Linked DNA regions of Sporosarcina pasteurii. The protein of the gene in region 2 binds, or shares a complex with, the protein of the main gene of each other region. Links are inferred from orthologs where the notes say so. Each region holds a gene or a part of one and is shown on either strand. Other genes may lie near its edges.

Region 1 (3,087 bases), 700 kb from region 2 along the record:
ATAATAAACTCATCCAGTGCACGTTTCATTCTTAAAACTGCTTCTTCACGAGTATCAGCGTGAACAATTAGCTTGGCAACCATAGAATCATAAAATGGTGGAATTGTGTAACCGGTATACATTGCCGAATCAACACGCACACCAAAACCACCTGGCGGCATATACATTTCTACTTTACCCGGTGAAGGCATAAAGTTGCGCGCTGGATTTTCTGCATTTATCCGACATTCAATCGACCAACCGTTTAACTGAATATCATCTTGTTGTAATGCCAGCTTTTCGCCTGATGCAATTTTAATTTGTTCTTTTATCAGGTCAACACCTGTAATCATTTCAGTAATCGTATGCTCTACTTGAATACGTGTATTCATTTCCATGAAATAGAACTTGTTATTAATGTGGTCGAAAATAAACTCAACGGTTCCCGCGCCCTCATAATTAACAGCTTTTGCAGCTTTGACAGCTGCTTCCCCCATTTCTTGACGAAGTTCAGGTGTAATTGCTGGTGATGGAGCTTCTTCCACTAGCTTTTGCATACGGCGCTGAATAGAACAATCACGTTCACCTAAGTGAATCGTATGACCAAATTGATCTGCGAGCACCTGTACTTCAACGTGGCGGAATATCTCAATATATTTTTCAAGGTAAACGCCTGGATTACCAAATGCAGCCGCAGCTTCTTTTTGTGTAATCTTTACACCTGTAATTAACTCTTCTTTATTGTTAGCGATACGTATCCCTTTACCGCCGCCGCCAGCAGTTGCTTTTATAATGACTGGGAAACCAATCTTTTCAGCAATCTCAAGCGCTTCATGTTCATCAGCTACGATACCTGTTGAACCTGGAACGATTGGAACACCCGCTTCACGCATAGTTTCACGCGCAACGTCTTTCGTCCCCATTCTTGAAATGGCATCGGAAGTAGGTCCGATAAATTTAATATTGACTTCTTCACATAGTTCAGCGAAACTTGCATTTTCTGCAAGAAACCCGTATCCAGGATGAATGCCATCACAGTCGGTTAACTTTGCTGTACTAATGATATTTGAGAAATTTAAATAGCTATCCGTCGATAACCTTGGGCCGATACAATACGCTTCATCTGCTAACTCTACATGTAAGGCCTCTTCATCAGCTTCTGAATAAACCGCAACTGTTTCAATCCCTAATTCTTTACATGCGCGGATGATGCGTACTGCAATCTCTCCACGGTTTGCAATTAATATTTTCTTCACAATCCATTCCTCCTTAGTTTGTTTTTACAAGGAAGAGGGGTTGTCCATATTCGACAAGCTGGCCGTCCTTCACAAGAATTTCTACAATTTCCCCTGAAACTTCCGCTTCAATTTCATTGAATAGCTTCATAGCTTCAACAATACAAACGACAGACTCGTCCGAAACTTTATCTCCAATTTTCACGTATGCATCAGCTTCAGGTGAGGATGCTGCATAGAACGTTCCAACCATTGGAGACGTAACTTCATGCATAGACTCATCATGTACAACTTCTACTTCTGGTGCTGCTTGTATTTCCTGTTGAACCGGTTGTGGTTTTGCCTCTACTTTAACTTCCGGTACTGGTGTAACAACCGGCTGTGCTTCTACTTGTTCAACTTGAACAGGTACGACAGTCTGCCCATTGCTTCCTTTTTTCAAGACAACTTTTGTATTGTCTGCTTCGTATGAGAACTTTTCGATCGAAGACTTATCAATTAACTTAATTATTTCTCGAATTTCTTGGATTTTTAACATGTCCCATTCTCCTGACTAAAAATATTTGATGCTCCCCTCTATTTTAGCTGTTTTCTTTCAAATTTGGAATACATATCATAGAAATGTTGTAAAATCATAAGAAAAAACCAAAAAAACATAGCAACTTTTGTCGAATCGGACCTTTTTCCGTCTTCTTCAACACGTTCAATTGCTATGTTTACAATTTAGTTTTTTATTTTCATGGTATCATTTTAATTTTTTTCGTTTCCTTCATGAATCTCCTTTAAAATCCACCTTTACTTTTTTAGCATCTTCCCAGTTACTCATAACAAGATGTGTAATTTCACTCGCTTGTTTATTAGAGTGTCCATCTTCGGATAAAACTGTAACTGTAACATTATTCCCTTCAGCACGAACGAATGCATCCGCATACCCTAATGCGATAATTTGCATTTCTAGTAAGGATTCCGCTGATTCTTGTTTGACAAGTTGAGCCATCTCATCAAATACTGCATTCTTTTCTGCCGAATCTTCAGTTGCATTTAATTTTGAAGTCAATTGTTCTTGTATTTGACTGCGCTCATCACGAACTTCCATTCGCATCGTTTCAAATAAGTAACTTTCTGCAAAAACCGGTTGTTTATCAGCATTGCCAGTTGTTTCCGTGATCGTCGCTGGATTATCGGAATCTCCAAAAATAGTAATTCCATCAAATGGCATTGGCGATTTCTTGTTCAAGTAGTAGATTGAGATAACCGCTACAAGGCTTAATAAAGTTAAGAACCATACTGTACGCTTATTTGTTTTCATTCTGTTTCCTCCCCATTTTTCATTTCGACGATGACAATTTGATGTTCTGGTAATTGCAGAACAGTTGCTAATGTTTTAGATAATAAATTTTGAATGACTGGATCTCCCCCACCTTCTGCGACGACAAGAATGCCTTGGATAGGTTTTGAAATTTTCTCCGTCTTTGTCTGGGAAAGAGAGAAATAATTGGAGAGCGGATCTTCTTTGTCGGAGTCATTATTATGATAGTAAATAGCCACTTTTCCAACGCCTTCAATCTTCATTAGTGCTTGTTCTAGCGCAACTTCTTCTCTTCTATCCCCCTCAATCGTTGACTTCCCTCCTCCGATTCCCCATACGTTGGTATTTATAATCATGATAACGAGAACTAATAAGGTTCCGAAAAAAACGGTTTGGATTTTTTTTGTTGGTTTTTGCATAATATCCCCATTTTCATTCGTTAAGGCATCTTTCTTCGTCATCAATAATTCATTTTATGCTAGCTCATAGATTGCTATGACCAAACAAAGAGAATACTGATCGGATAATCCATAAACCAATTGCCAACTTCACAATTGGCAAAAA
Region 2 (2,922 bases):
AATTCAGGACATCGAGCAGAACGTAACATCGTCCCACCCCGATGAATAATATCACCGACTGTGCCGAGCTCCATTTTCTCGATTTTCCCATCAATTAACCCTTGGTAACCGTTATAAATCCCAGCTACCTCAAACCCTTCATAAATCGCTTTTCGGACAACTGCGCGCACCGCTGCATTCATTCCTGGTGCGTCGCCGCCACTTGTTAATACAGCTATCTTCACAATGATCTCTCCAATTCGCATATATTCAACCGCAAACTGAATTTCCGCAAAAACTATTCAGTAAACACACCAATTTTCCGAAATTTATCATATCGGTTTTGTACGATTTCTTCGTTGGATAATTTTCCAAGTTCGTCCAAAGAACGGCGAATAGTTTGACCGATTTTAACAGCTTGCGTTTTTGGATCGCGATGAGCTCCGCCGAGGATTTCTGGTATCATCTCATCAATAATCCCCATTTCCTTCAAATGTGGCGCAGTAATCCTCATCGCTTCTGCAGCTTGTTTTGATAAGCTTGCGTCTTTCCACAAAATAGAGGCCGCTCCTTCAGGAGATATGACGGAATAAGTAGAATGCTCTAGCATATGAATGTGGTTCGCAACACCTAATGCTAGTGCGCCGCCACTACCGCCTTCACCGATGACAATTGAAATTACAGGAACTGTTAATCCTGCCATCTCAATAAGGTTCCGTGCAATTGCTTCACTCTGCCCTCTTTCTTCAGCTGCTTTTCCTGGATAGGCTCCTTTTGTATCGATGAAACAAATAATAGGGCGGTTAAATTTCTCCGCCTGTTTCATAAGCCTTAACGCTTTACGATAACCTTCCGGATGAGGCATTCCAAAATTTCGTTTCACATTCTCTTTCGTATCTTTCCCTCTTTGGTGCCCAATAATCGTCACGGGTATAGAATTAAATGATGCAATTCCACCAACAATCGCTTCGTCATCACCAAAATTTCTATCACCATGGAGTTGAATAAAATCTGCAAATAGTTCTTCAATGTAATCTAACGTTGTTGGTCTTTGTTGGTGTCTTGCTACTTGAACGCGATCCCAAGTTTCCATATTGCCATAAATATCTTCTTCTAAGTTTTTCAAACGACTTTTTAACGTCTCGATTTCATCAGATAAATCTACAGATGATTCCGCAGTAAACTGTTCAAGTTCATTAATTTTTTCACGAAGCCTTACAATCGGCTCTTCAAATGACAGAGTTTTACTCATTTTACTTAGCCTCCTTTACATGAAGTCGAATAACCTTTGATAAAGTTTCCTTCATATCTTCACGATGAACTACCGCATCAAGTTGACCATGTTCAAGTAGAAACTCGGCCGTTTGAAAATCATCCGGCAGTTTCTCTCTAACCGTCTGTTCGATCACGCGTCTTCCGGCAAACCCAATAAGTGCTTTCGGTTCAGCAAGGTTAATATCCCCGACAGATGCAAAACTTGCCGATACCCCACCGGTCGTCGGGTATGTCATAATCGATACGAATAATAGTCCTTTTTCAGCATGCCGATTAAGTGCAACACTGGTTTTTGCCATTTGCATCAGTGATAAAACACCTTCTTGCATCCTTGCTCCACCACTAGCCGTAAAGATTAGGATTGGAACACCTAATTCAGTAGCCTTTTCTACAGCACGGGTAATTTTCTCACCGACAACTGAACCCATAGAACCCATTCTGAAATGTGAGTCCATAATCGCAACAGCCACTTGTTGTCCATCGATTTCACCAGTACCAGTTAATACCGCTTCATTTAGTCCCGTTTTCACAGCATCCTTTTCCACTTTTTCAGTATAACTTGGAAAGTCTAGTGGGTTTTCCGTTTTCAAATGATCATCCAGGGAATGAAAAGTCCCCTCATCAAATAACATTTGTGCACGCTCATTAGCTGTCATGCGCATATGATGATCACAAGTTGGACAAACTTTTAACATTTGTATTAAATCTTTAGTTAAAACTATATTTTTACACTCTGGACATTTCGTCATAATTCCTTCTGGTACATCATTCTTAGCCTGTTTGGAAGGTATTTTTGCTTCTTTTTGTTTACGATTTCTCTTAAAGATATCACGAATCATCTCATTACTCCCCTCTTTCATCCTCTACTAATTTTATCCAATTATTGTATTCTTTAAGCGTCTTTGCTTCATCCCCGTCTACTATCCCGACAAGTAACTCTTTCACGTATTGCTTCTCAACTGGTGTCATATCCATATCGTACGGCACTTGACTGAATTGTTTTAATAGCCTCCAGATTTTCAATGAGAGACGATTTCCTGTTGATACAATCATTTCCCGTATTAAATCTATTCTTTTCATACTTTCATCGTATTCAACTTTTGCTAACAAACTCTCCCAGACTGGAAGCTTACGTAATTCCACACGTTGACAAACAGTTTGAATCGCAGCAATCTCATGTATTCTTCTTGTTTCCTGCACATCTCGAATTGAAGTCGATTGCTGTAAAATAAAACCAGATAACACATCGACGAATTGATTTTTTTGAAGGTCAGCTAAAAACGTACCTTCCCCTCGTCTTGTTTCAATAACACCTAATAATTCAAGACTTCGTAATGCTTCTCGGACAGTTGAACGGCCTGCTTGCATACGTTCAGCCAATACACGTTCAGATGGAAGTTTCCCACCAGTCTTAATATTTTCTTCTTCAATTAGATTTCTTAACTCACGTACAATTTCTAGGTACATTTTTGAATGCTCTTTTTGACTTTCCATTGCTGAACTCCTCTGGAAGTAACGATTGTACTTAGTGGTCAGACCACTCTGTTACCCATCATACAGAAGCGATTGCATTACGTAAAGTAAAAATAAAAAACACTTAAATACATCGAGGATAATTTTAAATTAGTTCGTTCATTTTACAACCATGATTAAAAAATGAAATAAACA
Region 3 (3,139 bases), 700 kb from region 2 along the record:
TCCTCCAGATCAGTTACTTATTTGTCGTAAATTTTGATAGTACACCGTTAACAAAACGACCCGATTTTTCATCACCAAATGTTTTACTTAGCTCGATTGCCTCATTCATAATGACACGTTCAGGAGCCTCTTCACTATACTGCAATTCAAATACCGCAAGTCGTAAAATAGTTCTTTCTATTTTGGGCAAACGATCTAGCGACCAGTTTTCCAAGTTTTCTGTAAGGGCAGCATCTATTTCCTCTCTATGCTGCATAGTACCGCGCACTAAGTGTTCATAGAAGTGATTCGATTCTTCTTTTACAATAAAAGCAATCGCCTCTTCTATTGATAAATCTAGATTATCTAATTGGAAAAGCGTTTGAATCGCTTTTTCTCGTGCAACTCGTCTGTTCATCTTCATTTCTCCTCTACTGTTGCTTTCCGGCATTATCATATCATATCCATAAGTTTCCGGATACAGTAGACTTTTTATACTTCCTAAAAAGAGTTTGTCCAATAAGTACGAAAAAGTAGAGGGAGAGAACTTATAAATAAATTCTCCTCTACTTTTGTTGTGTACATTTGACAGACTGATGACCTCATACTGTTTCGGATTCTATGCCAGTAATATGAATATTTACTTCTTTTGTTTCAAGTGAAGTCATATTGTAAATTGCATTGCGTACTTGTTTTTGAATTTCAAATGCAACTTCACGTACTGAAAAACCATATTGGACGACACAATAAACATCTACCGTTAGGCCATCTTCTGACCAACTTGTTTTTACGCCTTTACCATGTTGTGTGCGTCCTAATTTTTCAGCAACACCAGTGGCGAAATTTCCTCTAGTATGCGCGACACCTTTTACTTCATTCGTCGCAATGCCGATAATGACCTCAAGTACTTCTGGAGCAAGCTGAACACGCCCTAATGCTTCATCTTCGGATGGTGCCATTCCGACAAATGAAGGCATTTCTTTATCTGCCATTTTCAGTTGTCCTCCTTTTACTTCATTATGTCATATTTCTCAAGAAACTTCGTATCAAAGTCCCCTGATTTAAACACTTCATCGCCCATCAATCTAAAATGAAACGGAATTGTTGTTTCAACACCTTCAATAATAAACTCATCCAGTGCACGTTTCATTCTTAAAACTGCTTCTTCACGAGTATCAGCGTGAACAATTAGCTTGGCAACCATAGAATCATAAAATGGTGGAATTGTGTAACCGGTATACATTGCCGAATCAACACGCACACCAAAACCACCTGGCGGCATATACATTTCTACTTTACCCGGTGAAGGCATAAAGTTGCGCGCTGGATTTTCTGCATTTATCCGACATTCAATCGACCAACCGTTTAACTGAATATCATCTTGTTGTAATGCCAGCTTTTCGCCTGATGCAATTTTAATTTGTTCTTTTATCAGGTCAACACCTGTAATCATTTCAGTAATCGTATGCTCTACTTGAATACGTGTATTCATTTCCATGAAATAGAACTTGTTATTAATGTGGTCGAAAATAAACTCAACGGTTCCCGCGCCCTCATAATTAACAGCTTTTGCAGCTTTGACAGCTGCTTCCCCCATTTCTTGACGAAGTTCAGGTGTAATTGCTGGTGATGGAGCTTCTTCCACTAGCTTTTGCATACGGCGCTGAATAGAACAATCACGTTCACCTAAGTGAATCGTATGACCAAATTGATCTGCGAGCACCTGTACTTCAACGTGGCGGAATATCTCAATATATTTTTCAAGGTAAACGCCTGGATTACCAAATGCAGCCGCAGCTTCTTTTTGTGTAATCTTTACACCTGTAATTAACTCTTCTTTATTGTTAGCGATACGTATCCCTTTACCGCCGCCGCCAGCAGTTGCTTTTATAATGACTGGGAAACCAATCTTTTCAGCAATCTCAAGCGCTTCATGTTCATCAGCTACGATACCTGTTGAACCTGGAACGATTGGAACACCCGCTTCACGCATAGTTTCACGCGCAACGTCTTTCGTCCCCATTCTTGAAATGGCATCGGAAGTAGGTCCGATAAATTTAATATTGACTTCTTCACATAGTTCAGCGAAACTTGCATTTTCTGCAAGAAACCCGTATCCAGGATGAATGCCATCACAGTCGGTTAACTTTGCTGTACTAATGATATTTGAGAAATTTAAATAGCTATCCGTCGATAACCTTGGGCCGATACAATACGCTTCATCTGCTAACTCTACATGTAAGGCCTCTTCATCAGCTTCTGAATAAACCGCAACTGTTTCAATCCCTAATTCTTTACATGCGCGGATGATGCGTACTGCAATCTCTCCACGGTTTGCAATTAATATTTTCTTCACAATCCATTCCTCCTTAGTTTGTTTTTACAAGGAAGAGGGGTTGTCCATATTCGACAAGCTGGCCGTCCTTCACAAGAATTTCTACAATTTCCCCTGAAACTTCCGCTTCAATTTCATTGAATAGCTTCATAGCTTCAACAATACAAACGACAGACTCGTCCGAAACTTTATCTCCAATTTTCACGTATGCATCAGCTTCAGGTGAGGATGCTGCATAGAACGTTCCAACCATTGGAGACGTAACTTCATGCATAGACTCATCATGTACAACTTCTACTTCTGGTGCTGCTTGTATTTCCTGTTGAACCGGTTGTGGTTTTGCCTCTACTTTAACTTCCGGTACTGGTGTAACAACCGGCTGTGCTTCTACTTGTTCAACTTGAACAGGTACGACAGTCTGCCCATTGCTTCCTTTTTTCAAGACAACTTTTGTATTGTCTGCTTCGTATGAGAACTTTTCGATCGAAGACTTATCAATTAACTTAATTATTTCTCGAATTTCTTGGATTTTTAACATGTCCCATTCTCCTGACTAAAAATATTTGATGCTCCCCTCTATTTTAGCTGTTTTCTTTCAAATTTGGAATACATATCATAGAAATGTTGTAAAATCATAAGAAAAAACCAAAAAAACATAGCAACTTTTGTCGAATCGGACCTTTTTCCGTCTTCTTCAACACGTTCAATTGCTATGTTTACAATTTAGTTTTTTATTTTCATGGTATCATTTTAATTTTTTTCGTTTCCTTCATGAATCTCCTTTAAAATCCACCTTTACTTTTTTAGCATCTTCCCAGTTACTCA

Evidence for each region.
Region 1: the proteins of accD (region 2) and accB are in contact, whole or in part, in a solved structure (PDB 8UXZ), measured with the Escherichia coli proteins. The link is inferred for Sporosarcina pasteurii from one-to-one orthologs.
Region 3: the proteins of accD (region 2) and accC are in contact, whole or in part, in a solved structure (PDB 8UXZ), measured with the Escherichia coli proteins. The link is inferred for Sporosarcina pasteurii from one-to-one orthologs.

The regions. Positions count from the first base shown.
Region 1 is NZ_CP160452.1:1,570,248-1,573,334, forward strand. What follows is about bases 1-2,924. They hold accB (acetyl-CoA carboxylase biotin carboxyl carrier protein), read right to left. Parts: upstream 1,753-2,924; coding sequence 1,249-1,752; downstream 1-1,248. Other genes in these bases: accC (acetyl-CoA carboxylase biotin carboxylase subunit), read right to left, coding at 1-1,238; AB1H92_RS07235 (SpoIIIAH-like family protein), read right to left, coding at 1,984-2,523; AB1H92_RS07240 (hypothetical protein), read right to left, coding at 2,520-2,924. In the rest of the region: more of AB1H92_RS07240, read right to left, coding at 2,925-2,984. UniProt on the Escherichia coli protein: This protein is a component of the acetyl coenzyme A carboxylase complex; first, biotin carboxylase catalyzes the carboxylation of the carrier protein and then the transcarboxylase transfers the carboxyl group to form malonyl-CoA.
Region 2 is NZ_CP160452.1:868,928-871,849, reverse strand. The notes cover bases 164-2,922. They hold accD (acetyl-CoA carboxylase, carboxyltransferase subunit beta), read right to left. Parts: upstream 2,094-2,922; coding sequence 1,233-2,093; downstream 164-1,232. Other genes in these bases: AB1H92_RS03935 (FadR/GntR family transcriptional regulator), read right to left, coding at 2,098-2,748; accA (acetyl-CoA carboxylase carboxyl transferase subunit alpha), read right to left, coding at 278-1,231; pfkA (6-phosphofructokinase), read right to left, coding at 164-227. Also shown: more of pfkA, read right to left, coding at 1-163.
Region 3 is NZ_CP160452.1:1,569,148-1,572,286, forward strand. What follows is about bases 164-3,139. They hold accC (acetyl-CoA carboxylase biotin carboxylase subunit), read right to left. Parts: upstream 2,339-3,139; coding sequence 989-2,338; downstream 164-988. Other genes in these bases: nusB (transcription antitermination factor NusB), read right to left, coding at 164-397; AB1H92_RS07220 (Asp23/Gls24 family envelope stress response protein), read right to left, coding at 582-971; accB (acetyl-CoA carboxylase biotin carboxyl carrier protein), read right to left, coding at 2,349-2,852; AB1H92_RS07235 (SpoIIIAH-like family protein), read right to left, coding at 3,084-3,139. Outside these bases: more of nusB, read right to left, coding at 14-163. UniProt on the Escherichia coli protein: This protein is a component of the acetyl coenzyme A carboxylase complex; first, biotin carboxylase catalyzes the carboxylation of the carrier protein and then the transcarboxylase transfers the carboxyl group to form malonyl-CoA.